2 regions of the Pseudoalteromonas sp. MMG012 genome follow, and region 1 is predicted to be linked to the other one. Evidence: predicted binding sites of a transcription regulator. Region 1 holds the regulator's gene; the other holds the start of a gene.
The links. The regulator sigma-54, encoded in region 1, starts transcription at its own class of promoters, with help from an activator protein. The targets are predictions, from matches to a motif close to GTTGGCACGNNNNTNGNNT.

Region 1 (8,375 bases):
GCGATACCAGCGGCAAGTAAATTCATAAACATCGCAAAGGCGATAACAGCACCGAGTGTGAAATCCCATTTCCATAGCGCAACAACACCAGCTATCAATAATGACCAAAGTAATCCATTTAAAGCGCCAATGGCTAACTCTTTTCCGAGAATAAACCGTTGATTAGTTTGATTAATATGGCCAAGCGCAATCCCTCGAATAACAAGTGTTAGAGTTTGGCTACCAGCCACACCACCCATGCTAGGAACTATCCCGTTTAGGACCGCAAGAACGGGTAAAATATCGAGTGTATTCTCGAAAAAGCTTGCAACAAAAGCAGCTAGAAGCGCGGTTAATAGGTTGATCCCTAACCAAATCGAACGGCGGCGGCTACTTTGTAAAACAGGCGCAAAGGTGTCTTCTTCGTCATCTAAACCAGCCATACTGAGGAGGCTATGTTCCGCATCCTCTCGAATAACATCGACGATGTCATCAATTGTAATTCGCCCTAGTAGGTGGTTATTATCATCGACAACCGCCGCAGAAATCCAATTATGGCGCTCAAATAGTTGTGCGACTTCGGTTTCATCCATTGAAATAGGGATCGATTCTTTATCTTCGTCCATGAGGTCATGAACCAGTTTATCCGGCGGGTTGGTTAACAGTGTACTCAATGGCATAGCACCGATAAAGCAGTTGTCTTTATCTACTACATATAAATCATCAGTGCCGTCTGGTAGCTCGCCTTTCAACCGCAAGTAGCGTAATACAACATCTAATGACACATCAGCTCGGATTGTGACTGTATCGCTGTTCATCAGTGCGCCAGCAGAGCGTTCTTGATACGATAGCGCTTGAGTGGCACGTTCACGATCTTGTGTGTCCATACTACCGACAACGTCGAGGTAGATGGTATCAGGTAAGCCCCGTAGTACTTCTCCTAAGTCATCATCACCCATATCTTCCGTAGCGGCGGCAATAAGCTCAGGGTCCATTTTTGCGATAATGCCAAGACGCACATCTTCAGACAGTTCTTCCAGTACGTCACCTTGTATATCAGGGTCGACCAGCTTCCAAAGCTGGGTACGTACTTTGTGCGGTGAAGATTCAAGTAATAGGGCCGTATCACATGGAGCTGTTTCTGCTAAAATTCGCCTGACTTGAACAAATTGTCCACTATTAAGCGCAAGCGTGACTTGCTGGAGTTGTTGTAGCGTATAATCTTGTTCAAGCGCTTCAGGCATAGGCGTCCTAATGATGTTGTTTTGTTAGTATCTTTACGCGTACCCAGGTGATTTTATACTATATAATAAGAAATTGAGTGATGCAGAGGTACGCAGCCTTTGGCTTGAGAGTTTAACGTACTTTAGAGTGTGTTGCCATGTGAGAAAGAGGTAATAATATTAACTTCTTGTGCTTGGAAAGTTATTCTTGCTCGTGAAATTTTTGTTCTATCAAGGTGCCAATCGCGTTTAAGGCAGATTGAGCATCAGGCCCTTCGCACTTGATCCTTACGTATTTTCCTTGGCTACTTTCTAACAAAAGTAATGCCAAAACACTGTCGCCAGCAGCTTCTTTGTCATCTTGGTATAAGGTAATTTTTGCGTCGAACTTGATGGCCAGTTGTGCCAGTACTGTTGCGGCTCTGGCATGCAGACCACACTTATTCTGAATTAAGAAAGTACCCTCATAATACATTGTATTAATTGTTTTGCTCACGATGACGGATCTGAACATTTGGATGAGATCGTTGAAAACTTTCCCCAATTGTTTGCGCTAAATACACAGAGCGATGTTGCCCGCCTGTACAGCCGATAGCGATGGTAAGATAGCTGCGGTTATTACGTTCAAGATGGGGTAACCACGTTTGTACAAAGGTTTGAATTTGCCAAGTGAATTTTTGTACGATGCTATGCCCAGCTAAATACTCTTGAACGGGTTGATCTAAGCCCGTTAGTGGTTTTAGTTCTGGTTCCCAATGAGGGTTAGGCAGGAAGCGTGCATCAAACACATAATCAGCATCTTTTGGCATGCCGTGTTTAAAGCCAAAAGATAAAAAGGTAATAATAAGTTGTTTATCTTTTTTACCTAAAATCCGCTCACGGATAGATTCAGCTAACTGGTGGACACTGAGGTCGGTTGTATCAATAAATACATCGGCACTGGTGATCAGTACATCCAATAGCTGCTTTTCTTCTTTAATCGCCAGATCTAATGGTAAGTTATTTATAGAGAGTGGGTGTAGCCTGCGAGTTTCAGAAAAGCGTTTGATCAATGTTTGATCATCACTGTCCAAGTAAAATAATATCGGATTAGCAAATCCTGGTAAATACTCAAGAATATCGTTGAACTCTTGCTGTTGTTTTGGCAAGTTACGCACATCAATACTGACCGCAATTTTGTCATAGCTCTCAGACACGCTTCTAACCAAAGACGGAAGTAAATTGACCGGAATATTGTCAACACAATAGTAGCCTAAATCTTCTAACACTCTTAATGCAACGGACTTCCCAGAACCAGAGCGACCACTAATAATGATTAATTCCACAATTATCCCCTATTTACTAATCTTGAGCCTTAATAATACTATAGAGCTCGGTATCATTGCAGGCATGTCTCAACTGCTTACAGAACTCTTTATCTTTTAAGCTTTCAGCAATTGCAGCGAGTGTTTTCAGATGCTGTTGATTATCACCTTCAGGTACAATGAGTGCAACAAAAATATCGACTGGACGATTGTCTATGGCATCGAATGGAACTGGTTTTTTACTAACTAATATCATCGCAAAAACTTGTTCGATACCTTGCATTCTGCCATGTGGAATAGCGATGCCTTTACCAATTCCAGTGCTGCCTAACTTCTCTCTAGACATGAGTGCAGATAAAACATCATGCTGTTCTAGGTGGGGTAACTGTTCATGTGTAAGTTCGCTAACGTATTCGAGAATACGTTTTTTGCTATTAAAAAGGACCGCAGCTTTACTGCAGTCCTTGTTGATTATTGAGCTAAGTTTCATGGTTAATGTCGAGTAAGCTTTTCTTTGTGTTTGATTACTTGTCTGTCTAGCTTGTCAACCAAACCATCAATAGCAGCATACATATCTTGATGCTCGGTAGAGGCAAATACTTCTGCTCCGCTTAAGTGTAAGGTCGCTTCGGCTTTTTGTACGAGTTTTTCAACATCTAAAATCACATGCACATTATTGATATGATCAAAGTGCCTTTCTAGCTTCGCAAACTTGGTGTTGACATAGTCTCTTAGTGATTCAGTTACTTCTACGTGACGACCAGTTAAATTTAGTTGCATGAGCATTTTCCTTCTTTGATATTACGTCTTATATCAAGCTTTTACGCTGATTCGACGGTGGAATGGCTAACGACTCCCGATATTTTGCTATCGTACGTCGGGCCACTTTGATTCCTTGCTCTGCCAATATATCCGCAATTTTGCTATCACTTAATGGCTTAGCAGTATTTTCGGCGGCAATGAGCTTTTTGATCAATGCTCTAATCGCTGTGGAAGAGCATTCACCTCCGTTTTCGGTACTCACATGGCTCGAGAAGAAATATTTCAACTCAAAAATGCCCCTAGGTGTGTGCATATATTTTTGTGTTGTGACACGTGAAATAGTGGACTCATGCATCTCTACCATTTCAGCCACATCATTTAGCACCATAGGTTTCATTGCTTCAGGGCCATGTTCAAAGAATGCCTGTTGTTGCTGCACAATGCAATTAGTTACTTTCATTAACGTATCATTGCGGCTTTCTAAGCTTTTAATAAACCATTTAGCTTCTTGTAAATGCGAACGAATAAATTGACTATCAGTGCTTGATTTCATTGAGCGAGACATCGCCGCATAGTGATCATTGACTCTAATTTTCGGCATTGAATCAGGGTTTAATTCAACTAACCATCGGCCTTTCACTTTTTTCACAGAGACATCAGGTATGACATATTCAGACTCTTCGCGGATGATACTGGCCGCAGGTTTTGGATTTAAGCTGTGTATTAGAGTCATGACTTCTTTTAAATCGGACTCTTTCAGCTTCGTCTTTTTCATTAGCGTTCGATAGTCTCGACTTGCAAGTAAGTCGATATGTTCGGTGAGCACATGTTTAGTATGTTCCAGCCAAGGTGTACTTTTATCAAACTGATTAAGCTGGATACATAAACATTCTTGTAAGCTCCGAGCAGCAATGCCGACAGGGTCAAATAATTGAATGCGTTTCAGGACAGCCTCAATTTCATCAAGTTCAATGGCATCTTCTGAACTCTCGTCATTAAGGCTTTCTAAGATTTCATCGGTCGATAAGGTTAATAAACCACCATCATCCACGGCTTCCACAATAGCGACAGCGATCCCTCTATCAGTATCACTAAACGGGGTCAGTTCTAGTTGCCACATTAAGTATTCATGGAGCGATTCGGTGGTTGCGCCTTGGTACATGTTTTCGTCTTCAGGCATAGGGCCGCTGCTTGTTGCTGGTGCAGCACTCATGTATTCATCCCATGTGACATCCATCGCAAGTTCTTCGCTAACAGTGTCTTTACTCATAGCCGCGTCTGCATCAAGCTCATAGTCACTGACTGGAGCTTCTTCAATACTGTCTGAATTAGATTCTTCTTTCGAGAGCTCTTTATGTTCTTTTTCTATATTTTCGTTGTCGTTTTCATGCTCTGATTCTTCAACTTCCAGTAATGGGTTGCTGTCCAAGGCTTCTTGGATTTCTTGTTGGAGATCTAGCGTGCTCAATTGCAACAAGCGGATAGCCTGTTGTAATTGGGGTGTCATGGTTAATTGCTGACCCATGCGCAGCTGTAACGATTGCCTCATGTATCTCTAACAATCCTTTCTATTAATCAATTATTAAAATTACCTAGATACTATAACTATAGCCTGAATTGTTCACCTAGGTAGACATCTCGAACAGTTTGATCGGCAAGCACGTGTTCTGGAGTACCTGATGCAATTAATTCACCATGTGAAACTATGTATGCTTTTTCGCACACATCAAGTGTTTCTCGTACATTATGATCTGTGATCAGAACACCTATACCGCGTTTTTTTAAATGTTCGATAATTTTCTTTATATCTAACACCGAAATTGGGTCAACACCAGCAAAAGGCTCATCTAACAGGATAAATTTTGGGTTTGCGGCTAAAGCGCGAGCAATTTCGACTCTTCGACGTTCACCTCCTGACAATGCCATACCTTGACTTGTACGTATATGTTGGATGTTGAATTCATCTAATAATTCATTAAGAATTTGCTCTCGATCAGGTTTACTCAGCTCATTACGAGTTTCTAAAATAGCCATTAAGTTCTGGTAAACGGTTAACTTTCGAAAGATGGAAGATTCTTGCGGTAAATAACCTATGCCTAACCTTGCTCGACTGTGCATCGGTAACAGGGTGATATCGTGGTCATCAATTGTTACGGTACCGTTGTCGCTTGGCACTAATCCAACAATCATATAAAAACTGGTCGTTTTACCTGCCCCGTTGGGGCCTAGCAAGCCAACAATACTGCCTGCCTCGACGGCAAGGCTGACATTTTTTACGACTTGTCGTCCTTTGTAGCTTTTAGCCAAAGCGGTTGCAGTCAAAGTACTCATTTATTATTTGCCTTGTTCTTTATTCGATTTTTTTTCTGGGACTAGAATTGTGTGTACTCGGCCAGTATTTTCATTACCCTTTTCAGCATTTATTAATTGTTTATCCATATCGTAAATTATGGATTGTGCTTTTATGATTTGGCCTGCTTGGTTAATTTCTGCATCACCTTTGATTGTCAGCTTTTTATTCGCTACATCATATCGAACCTCACTCGCCGTGGCACTTAATACGGTGCCATCAGCTTGTGTCTCGGTAAAACGCGCTGGGTTACCTGTAGCGACAAGCAGTTGTTTATTTTCTCCTAACTCAGCCCGTCTATGCACTTCTAGGCGATCAGCGTTAATTTGTCTATTACCATGTATAATTTCAACATTTTGTTCAAAAATACCAATGTTGGTTTTTAATTGTGCGGTTTGCTTGCCTGCTTTAATTGATACTTGTGATGCAAAGTCATTATTGTTGGCCGCAAGCGCGCTGCTGAATGTAAGCCCAATAAAGGCTACGGTGACTATTAATCTATTGGTCATAATAAATGGTTCTAGTATGGTTAATTAGCTCTATAACATCGGTATTTAAATCGGCGTGCAGACCTTTACCTGTGATGAGTAAGTCTGGACCTGTGATTTCTACCGGTTGCTCCGATTGCATTAGTTTATTGATAATTTCAACCCGAATATGGTCCGCGTTGATATGTGTAATCATGGCTTTATCTGTTAGATTTTGCGCCACAACATTACCTTCCAAAATGAGTATGTTATTTTCGTATAATGTGGCTTCAGTTGCTGTGATTTTCCAGTTTTTAGGCCCGTTATATAAAGTAAAAATAGGTGCTTCAAAATGGCTAAAGCCAAGCTCTTGATATAATTCCATTTTATCCGCAGTTACTGTATGGCTACGAACACCCGTTTCATCATAGATTGTTTGTTGTAATTGTGTTGCTATATAATCTGGCTTAGCAATGACATCACTGGTACCGTTTTCTGATGACGGGGGGTGGGTGAAGTAAGGGTACCACAACCATCCCATAATCATTGAAAAGATAATCAATAATGCAATTCGATTTATGGTCATGTGCTTGTTCCAGTGGTACCTAACGAGTGACCTTGTGCTAACATAATCAAATCGGTTAATTCACGTACAGCACCAAACCCTCCAGGTAACATGGTTGTATAATGCGCAACGCGCTTTATAAGAGGGTGAGCATCGTTAACTGCGACTGAAAAGCCCACTAATTGCATGACGGGCAAATCAGGGCCATCATCTCCGATATAAGCGATGTCTTCATCTTGTAAATCTAATGCTTGCTTTAGTGTGTCATATGCCAGCAGTTTATTTTCTTGGCCTTGATAAATATGCTGTACGTTTAAGCTAGTCATTCTTTGCTGAACAATCTGTGAATGCCGGCCAGTAATAACGGCAACTTGCACGCCACTATTGATTAGAGCTTTGATGCCAAACCCATCTTTTGTATTAAATGCTTTTAATTCTTCACCGTTGTTGCCAAGGTAAATCCGACCGTCAGAAAAAACGCCATCAATATCACATATCAGTAGCTTAATATTAGCAGCCTTGCTGTATGCAACATCACTGATAGGTTGATATAAGTCTGAGAATTGCATTATAAAACTCCTGCTCGTAGTAAATCTTGCGTATTTAAAGCACCGACCGGGTAGTGGTTATCATCTATGACAATCAAACCATTAATTCGTTTCGTTTCCATTATATTCAATGCTTCAGCTGCAAGAATATTTGCATGTACGGTTGCACAGCTTTTAGTCATTACCTCGCTAATGAGTGCGTTATGTAAATCAATTCTTTGTTCAATGATTCGCCTTAAATCCCCATCTGTAAAAATACCACATAAGCGAGATTCAGAGTTAATTACGGCTGTCATTCCTAATCCTTTGGCTGACATCTCGAAAAGCGCAGCTTTTACCGTGTCTAGATCAGTCACTACGGGTACTTCGGCGCCTTTGTGCATGATGTCATCGATGGTCAGTAATAGTCTTTTCCCTAATGCACCACCAGGGTGAGAAAGTGCAAAATCATCGGCTGTAAAGCCTCTTGCCTCTAACAAAGCGACGGCGAGTGCATCACCCATTACCAATGTTGCCGTTGTACTAGCTGTTGGAGCAAGTCCTAATGGGCAGGCTTCTTTCGATACGGCAATACATAAATGTACATCGGCTAACTTAGCAATGGTTGAGTGCGAATTACCGGTCATTGCGATCGTTTTTGCGCCAATGCGCTTAATCACAGGTATGATACTCAAAATTTCGCTCGTTTCACCTGAATTAGAGATCAGCAGGACAGCATCTTCTTTGGTGATCATGCCTAAATCACCATGACTGGCTTCCCCAGGGTGAACAAAAAAAGCGGGGGTACCAGTACTGGCAAATGTCGCTGCAATCTTACTCCCAATGTGACCTGATTTTCCCATGCCAATGACTATCGTTCTACCTGTACAATTAAAGATAGTTTCACAGCCAGCTTCAAAGCTCTCATCGATATACTGCGTGATTTCATCTATAGCTTGGCGCTCAATTTTGATCACTTGTCTTGCAGTCTTAGAAAAATTTATTTGGCTCATCAGTGACTTCCTAGAATGAAATAATGTAATACATATAGCTAATGAAAGCGGCTAATAACAGCCCTCCTTCTATACGGTTTATTTGTCGAGATCCTGTGAAACTTAGGCTCATAAGAATAAGCGCGGCAGTGGCTGCTAACATGATATAGATGTCTCGTTGTGCAATATTCAAATCTAGAGAAGCT
Region 2 (8,375 bases), on a different contig from region 1:
ACAAGTAATAGAAATACCAAGCACTGATAATGGGTTAGACCTCGAACAAATGGAGAATGCACTACGTCAATATAGCGTGTCAGCGTGCTTACTGAGCGCAAATCATCAAAACCCAACAGGACATAGCTTAACCAATATACAAAAACAAAAAATAGCTGAATTAGCACACACCTACCAAACACCTATTATCGAAGATGATGTTTTCCGCGAACTAAGCCATACTAAAGTAACACCACTGCCAATCAAACATTACGATCGCACCGGTTGGGTGATCTGGTGTGGTAGCTTTTCAAAATCATTGTCTGCCGGCCTTCGATTAGGTTGGTGTGCACCAGGTCGGTTTTTCGACGCCTTCTTAAAGCAGCTTTCAGTTCGTACACTTGGCGTTAATAAACCATTGCAATTAGCCATGGCTAACTATATCAACAAAGGCCACTACCAACAGCATTTAAAACACATCAATCAACATCTGTGCACCCATAAAAATGTATACCTTCATTATTTACAGGAACAGCTCCCAAATAATAGTAGTATATACATGCCCAGTGGCGGAATGGTGTTGTGGCTGGCTATTCCAGCACTCAATACTGAGCGACTCGCCATGAAACTTGCCCACCAGCATATCTATATAAAGTCGGGTTCTTTATTTTGTAACACCAATAGGTATGATCACTGTTTCAGACTCAATATAGGCCTAGTGCCCACTGACGAAGTAAAAATACAACTCACAATCATCATTAATGAAATCAAAATACAACTCTCATAGCAATTACAATCAAGACATGAGAAACTCGATTGATAAAATAGGTACTTAAAATGGATTATTAAGAACATAAAATGCAAGACTTAACCCGCGGTCCCATTCACAAACACCTTATTACTATGTCTTTGCCAATTGCCATTGGCCTATTTATTCAAACGTTATATTTCATCATTGATTTATATTTTGTCGGCAATTTAGGGGATGTTGCCTTGGCTGGCGTGAGTACCGCTGGTAATCTGTTCTTTTTTGTCATGGCCTTAACACAAGTATTCAATGTGGGGTGCGCAACCTTGGTTGCCCATGCCATTGGGCGTAAAGACCAAAAAAATGCAGCAGCCATATATAGTCATGCCCTCTTTTACGGTATAGCTGCAACCATACTGCTAAGTGCCATAGGCTACTTATTTGGCCCATATTACTTTTCTCTTTTGGCTGCAACCAATGATATTGCAGTAACCGGATTGAGTTACCTATATTGGTTTATTCCAGCGTTAGCATTGCAGTTTATATTAACGGTTATCTCTGCCTCTATGCGTGGTGCTGGGCTCGTAAAACCTTTTATGGTCATTCAAATGGTCGCCTTGCTACTGAATATGGTGCTGTCACCAGTACTCATTACGGGCATTGGCCTGTTTAGCGGTATGCATGTAGCTGGGGCAGGCCTAGCAAGCTCTATTGCGACGATTAGTGGCCTTATTATGACTATTTTTTATATTAAGCATACTCCAGGACTACTTAAACTGGCCCCTAATTTAATAAAGAATGACACTAAGACATTAAAATCATTACTTAAAATAGGAGGTCCAGCAGGGAGTGAGTTCATGCTAACATTCCTCTACATGGCGATTATTTATTGGGCGCTAAGTCAATTAGGCACTGATGAACAAGCAGGGTTTGGTCTTGGGATCCGCATTATGCAATCTTTATTTTTACCTGTGATGGCCATTGCATTTGCGGCGCCTGCTATTGCTGCTCAAAATTATGCCGCAGGTAAAATGAAACGTGTTTACACCACTTACAAAACAACCACACTTGCCACAACATCACTGATGTTTTTACTGGCCATTCCGTGTATTTTAATGCCTGAGATCTTTTTTACACCTTTTAGCAATGACCCTGAGGTTATAGCTGTGGCCGCGACATTTCTAAGCTATGTTGGGTTTAATTTTGTGCCCGCTGGTTTAGTGTTTTCATGTTCAGCGATGTTTCAAGCGTTTGGCAATACTTGGCCTGCACTCTTAAGCACCTTTTTAAGAGTGGGGAGTTTCAGTATACTGCTGGTATATTTTACTTCTCAAGCAACGATAACAACCACAACAATATGGCTTTTATCTGCTGCAACTGTTTTCTTTCAAGCACTTATTAGCTTCACTTTTTTACAACTCACGCTCAAACGTCGGCTATTTAGTAAGGTAAAAATACTGACTTAACGCCGTAATATTTGTCGGTATAGATTGTGCATAATTTACTCTGGTGCACAATCTAGCGGTAAATATTAGCCATGAAGCTTACATCAGAAGAATCAAATTTTATAACTCAGGTACTGCAACAAGACAGTACGGCGCAACTAGATATTCAACTCTCCGATATTGAGACGGCTCAGTTACAACAGTGGATGACAACACTCACCCAAGCAAACGATCTGCAATTACTCGCAAAAATAAACTCCCAAATTATGTATTTTCCAGCCCATATAGAAACGAAAGGTAAAAACAATCCCACTTTTAGCTGCGGATTACCAAGTATTTTTGACACAAACTCAAATCACAGGCATTGGCGAACAGAAAAGTTAACTGGCGTACAACTACGGGCAACAAAATTAGGATTCTCATTTAAAGTCCTTTCTTTGTCTTTATCTGGTCTTGTTATACGTACCTTCCCATATAACGCGACTAAGTTGGCCGAATACTTGGATAACAGCAAAGTCACACTCATTTTATCTCAAGGAAATATAGCTAAATTTGATGTTACCAGTAATCGGGTCATTAACGACACCGCTATCGCGCTTGAGATAATGAACATACATGATGGGCTAATACACTTAAAGCAAGAAATTTTCGAGTATTACAATCAAGTGCATCCTGAATAAGTTCGCAACTATACAAATTGCTCGATGACCACTCGCAATGCTAACAATAAGAAAGCAACTCCTAAGATCTTATCAATGGACGACTGCTTTTTCGTCAAGTCAAATTTATCTCTGGCTTTAGCTGCCCCCACCGAAACAACAAAATACCAGGCCGTGTCAATTAGTAACACCGTTGCACACATGATCAAGGCCACTTGGAATGTCATTGTTTGTGGATCTATAAACTGAGAAAACAGTGCGACAAAAAATATCGCTAACTTTGGATTTAAAAACGCAATGGCAAAACCATCTTGTGCAGCTTGCTTGAACGTGTTTATTCCCCCTTGTTCAGATACGTTTATACCGGAGGATTTATTCATCAATATACGCAGCCCCATATAAGCCAAATACCCGGCACCACCATAAACAAGCGCTTGATATACTATAGGGAAATGATTGATCAAGCTGGCTAATCCAGCTAACGATAGTCCAGCATAAAGTCCAACACCTAAACCATGGCTCACACTTGCCACAATACCATGTGTAGCACTGTTATAGAGAGAATGACGTAAAACGACGGCTAAACTCGGCCCTGGCGACATCGCTCCAACCATACAAATAAACGCCAAACTTAACCATGTCGTTAATTCCACTTCATACCTCATCACAGCTTAAAAAAGTCACATAATAACGGATTACGACCAATCAGAAAATTGAATTTCACTCGCAAATTGCAAACAAATAATTGCAAGATGCAAAAGTTCAGTACCAAAAAACAATTTAAAATTTTAAATATCAATGAATTAAATATTGGAACAGCTCATGCTTTCAAGAATATATCTACCTTTTAAATTGGTTCCTCATTATGAAATTAACGTCTATCGCGTCCTTGTGTATATTATGCTCATCTGGGAGTGTGTTTGCTGGCCCATTCGAAAACTGTCCGAGTAAAGCGTTTTTAATGCAAGACTCTGTCGCAAAACTCTATGGTATTGACTTAGTTTCAGCAAAAGCCACCACCATCGCAGCCAGCCTAACACGTGAAGGCGCTGCCAATACTTCAAGCGTCAACGCTGTTGGGTTTAATTACAAAGATCAATATATGTATGGATATAGTAAGCAATCACCAGGAAGCGTTGTGCAAATTGGTGATGATTATAATATGACCGAACTTGATGTAACTGGACTACCTGATACCAATTTTTACGTCGGTGATATTCAAGTCACGGGCACAGGTGCCAGCCAAGAAGCCTTTTATTTCGTTTATACTCCTAAGTTTGGATTATATAAAATTCCACTTAATGACGACTTAACTCAGACCATTAATTCTATACACTACACTGATAGTGAAAACTGGAACCTCAATATCTTTGATTTTGCATTTCATCCAAATAGTAATCTACTGTATGCGATGGAATCAAACGGCAACTTACATGAAATAAACGTCGATAATGCAACCACCACGCTTATAACCCAGTTAGACACGTCAGGTGACAGTGGTGCGTTTGGCGCAGCATACTTTGATGTGAACGGGCAGTTTTATGCGAGTAACAACAAAAGCGGTAAAATACATAAAATCGACTTATCGGTAAGTCCTGTGGTGGGCTATACACCCACCGCTGTCGTTTTCACAAGCGGCCCCAAATCTGGACAAAATGACGGTGCTCGCTGCGCCATTGCTGAAGTCAAAGTGACAGACAACTCAATCGACTTTGGTGATGCCCCCAATGGCTATGCTACCACACTTGCCGACAGTGGACCCCGTCACTTATATGACCCAAATGATGATGGCCAAAACCTTGTTTACTTGGGTGCCAGCGTGGATGGTGAAAACATAAATACTGCAGCTGATTTAGCGGCTGAACCTATTGATAATTCTGATGATGGCGTTGCCTTTGTTACTGATTTTGTTGGCGGGCAAACGACACAAGTCATTGTAACCGCCTCCCAAAATAGTTACTTGTACGCGTGGGTCGACTGGAACCAAGATCAGGTTTTCTCGTCTGACGAAGTTGCTCTAGATAAAGTCGCCATCAATGCAGGCGATAACAGTTTGCTGATTGCTGTTCCTGAAACCACATTAGAAGGCAATACATGGGCACGGTTTCGCGTCACAGATGGCACAGAAGCGTCAAACATCAGTGCAACCGGTGGCGTTTCAGGAGGAGAAGTTGAAGATTATGAAATTACCACCTATGCAAGCGATGCGTATCCAAGTGAAAGTGACTGGGTAACCCTGTCGTATGAAGATAAATGGCCTTTTGCTGGGGACTATGACTTTAACGATTTAGTGATGCACTTTAGAAGCACACGCTATAAAGAAAATGGGGCAATAGTTGGGTATCGTATTGAAGGTGAAATTGTCGGCGTTGGGGCAACTTACCACAATGGCTTCGCTGTCAGGCTTTATGATCAAATCAATGCCTCAACACAGCGCAGAGTAGCTCGATCCGAAGTCGATGAGGCCAATATTAGTTTCATCATTGATGGCGTTGTGCAAGAAAACTCTCCTCTAGAAGCGAACCGCTCAGATGCCATTATTATTGTAATGGAAGATGTTTGGGATTATGTTCAGAAAAACAGTGGATGTCAGTACTTTAGAACGGAAGCAAACTGCCAAAATGGCAGCAAAGTGACATTTTCAGTCACAATTCCCTTGCTGGCGCCTAAAGCACTCGCTGATTCCCCTGCGAATGTATTAGACCCATTTATCTTCGCAAGTAACGATCACTTTCACGGTGAATTCATGAATAATGTAGATAAAAGAGGCTGGGAAGTGCATTTAAAAAACAGAGCACCAACGGAAGCTTTTGCCCAGTCGCTGTACAATGTGTCAGGCAGTGACGACGCGTCTAACCCAGCTGGAAATACCTATTTTCAAACTGCTTCAGGGCTACCTTGGGCGATGGAAATTGGCTCAGCGTGGCAACACCCTATTGAAAATATTGATATAACCAATGCGTATTCTAAATTTGCCGCATTTGCGACCTCCGCAGGTAAAAACAGCATTACGTGGTATAGCGAACCGCAGCTTAGTAAAGTAATTACATCAGGAGCACAATAATGAACAAATTAACTGTAACTCTATTTAGCCTTTGTTTTTTAAGTGCATGTGGCGGTGGTGAGGATGGGGCGTCTACACCGAATCAAAATTCAAGTCCTGTGGTTCAAAACCCAGACCCAGCGCCAGACACGGGGACAACGCCAGATCCAGAACCAACACCGGATCCAGAACCAACACCTGAGCCAACGCCTGACGTGACATCAATGGCAGACTTAGTCATTGATACAGACTTTGATTTATCAACTAAATTTTCTTTGCTTATTGATGTAGATTTAAAACTTGAAGACCAACGCGCTTATTTAAACATATGTCAAAAGCTCACAGGGCAAGTTAAAGCCGACAGACATAACTGTGTTCTCAGAACTGCACTAGGTAGTGCACCTCTAAATACAGTACTCACAATTAGCCGCAGCGACATTCAACTCGTCGCAGAGGTGTGGTTTTACGATAACAACACCACACCAATGACATACGAGTGGCAATATGATGCCAATAATGAACAACAACAGTTTCAAATTCGCTAATGCGCGTGTAGCACCAACGTAGCGACCGCTCCTGAGCCCTCTCGAGCGGTCAATGTCAAAGTACCACCATGTTGTTCAATTACTTTTCTGCACCACACTAATCCAATACCTTGCCCATGTTGCTTTGTGGTGTACAGTGGTACAAATAAATGCTCTGCAGACCCTAAACCGATACCATTATCAATAACATCAATCGTCAAGCCAAACTCATTTTGATCTGCACGCAGTGCAATATGGGGCACGATATCTCCAGCCTCACAAGATTCCATCGCGTTTTTTAACAAATTGATCAGTACTTGTTCAATCAGTATAGGATCCAAATTCCACTGTTCGACATTCACTAATAACGAGATCTCACAATGAGGATAAAGCTGTCGCACGCTTAAAAATAATGGGTGTAATGCGACATTACACTTACGAAGTTCTACTTGCCTTTCAAGACTACTGTAATTAGATACAAATTGCTGAAGATGCACACTCCGTTCGACAATCACTGACAGCATCTGCTTTTGAGTGTCATCATGAGAAAACTGTTCAAGTGTTTGTGCTATTGATTTAATGGGTGTGAGTGAGTTTTTTATTTCGTGACTTAGCACTTTAACCAACTGTCGCCATGCATCTGTTTGCGACTGCTTTAACTCACTTTTGATATTACTAATTAGCAACAAGTGGTGTTTTTCACCATTTAAACTAATTTCACTGCCTCGTAATTGGTGTGCAGCCGCGATGACGCCGTTAGTAAAGCACCACTTTTCATCAACACGTCTGAAACCAATCTCTGTGATAATTTCTAACTTTTTCAAACGCCAGTCAGCATCTAACCAATGTGTCAACGCCACATTCCCCATAATCAAGCGATAGTCTTGGTTCACGATCAAAATAGGGCTATCAAGTGCCTGTAATAATTCATTTACTAATAATGCATGTTGATTTTGTTCGCTTTGCCATTGTCCAAAAATCGTCGTGATGTGTTCCAATTCATGGTGTAACTGTGCTGCCACACCACTTTGATAAATTGGCACGGTTTTAACACTTGTATCTGAAAAGCGAATGGCATCTAAAGCGGTTTGCATCGCCCGATAAGGTGCAAAGAACTGGTTATAAACCGAATAAAACAACGCAGTATAAATAGGAGTAAACACCATAAACGCGGTCACAACATACAATCCATCACGTGTATAAACCCAAACAAAACTAAGGCTTAAAAGTATTAATATCAAATAATTAATAACAGATAGAACTTTAAACAACTGCTCTTGAGAGCTGAATTTCACTGTATAAAATCCTTTGCTGCAATATCATACTTCTCAAGCCGCCGATAGATTGCACTTTTACTGATCCCCAATAAAGCTGCAGCTTCTAACGTTTGACCTTGCGTGCTTGTTAAGGCTTGCGTTAATAAGGCTTGCTCAGCGTCAGCCAATGTCATCAATGGCAATGTCCCTGTCTGACTAATATTCTCTCGCGGATTATTCATCAATAAGGTGTCGATATCTTCCCTCACTATTTGTGTATTCACACTCAATAAAACCAAACGCTCTACCACATGGCTTAATTCTCGTAAATTACCGGGGTATTGGTGTGACTGCAGCGCCCTGAGCGCACATGGCGAAAAACACAAGTCATCTCTATGATGAGCTTGTTGATGCCGCAGTAAAAATTGTTCCGCGAGTGCCGGAATATCTTCTTTACGTTGAGCAAGGCTAGGTACCTCTATCGTTATTGTGTTAACCCGATAAAGGAGATCTTGACGAAACCTATTTTGTGCAACCATCATGACAATATCAGCGTTTGTCGCACTGAGTATTCTTGGCTTAGCAAATTGAGTCTGACTACTTCCAACCGGCTCAAAGTGGCCACTTTCTAATACCCTTAATAACTTTGCTTGTTGAGAAACGGGCATTTCCGCAATTTCATCCAAAAACAAAGTACCTTCTTTGGCCAATTCAAAGCGCC

Region 2: J8L97_RS20035 (LruC domain-containing protein) is a predicted target of sigma-54. The motif match lies at 3,641-3,659, and genes of this name have one in related genera.

The regions. Positions count from the first base shown of each region.
Region 1 is NZ_JAGJEF010000010.1:32,294-40,668, forward strand. It holds gene mgtE (magnesium transporter) at 1-1,223, opposite strand, end outside; gene J8L97_RS05355 (HPr family phosphocarrier protein) at 1,405-1,677, opposite strand; gene rapZ (RNase adapter RapZ) at 1,682-2,527, opposite strand; gene J8L97_RS05365 (PTS sugar transporter subunit IIA) at 2,544-2,996, opposite strand; gene hpf (ribosome hibernation promoting factor) at 2,999-3,286, opposite strand; gene J8L97_RS05375 (RNA polymerase factor sigma-54) at 3,315-4,817, opposite strand; gene lptB (LPS export ABC transporter ATP-binding protein) at 4,874-5,599, opposite strand; gene lptA (lipopolysaccharide transport periplasmic protein LptA) at 5,603-6,127, opposite strand; gene lptC (LPS export ABC transporter periplasmic protein LptC) at 6,117-6,671, opposite strand; gene kdsC (3-deoxy-manno-octulosonate-8-phosphatase KdsC) at 6,668-7,219, opposite strand; gene J8L97_RS05400 (KpsF/GutQ family sugar-phosphate isomerase) at 7,219-8,190, opposite strand; gene J8L97_RS05405 (calcium/sodium antiporter) at 8,201-8,375, opposite strand, start outside.
Region 2 is NZ_JAGJEF010000086.1:3,055-11,429, forward strand. It holds gene J8L97_RS20015 (PLP-dependent aminotransferase family protein) at 1-766, shown strand, start outside; gene J8L97_RS20020 (MATE family efflux transporter) at 838-2,193, shown strand; gene J8L97_RS20025 (hypothetical protein) at 2,265-2,852, shown strand; gene J8L97_RS20030 (LysE family translocator) at 2,861-3,484, opposite strand; gene J8L97_RS20035 (LruC domain-containing protein) at 3,697-5,895, shown strand; gene J8L97_RS20040 (hypothetical protein) at 5,895-6,419, shown strand; gene J8L97_RS24000 (PAS domain-containing sensor histidine kinase) at 6,416-7,693, opposite strand; gene J8L97_RS20050 (sigma-54 dependent transcriptional regulator) at 7,690-8,375, opposite strand, start outside.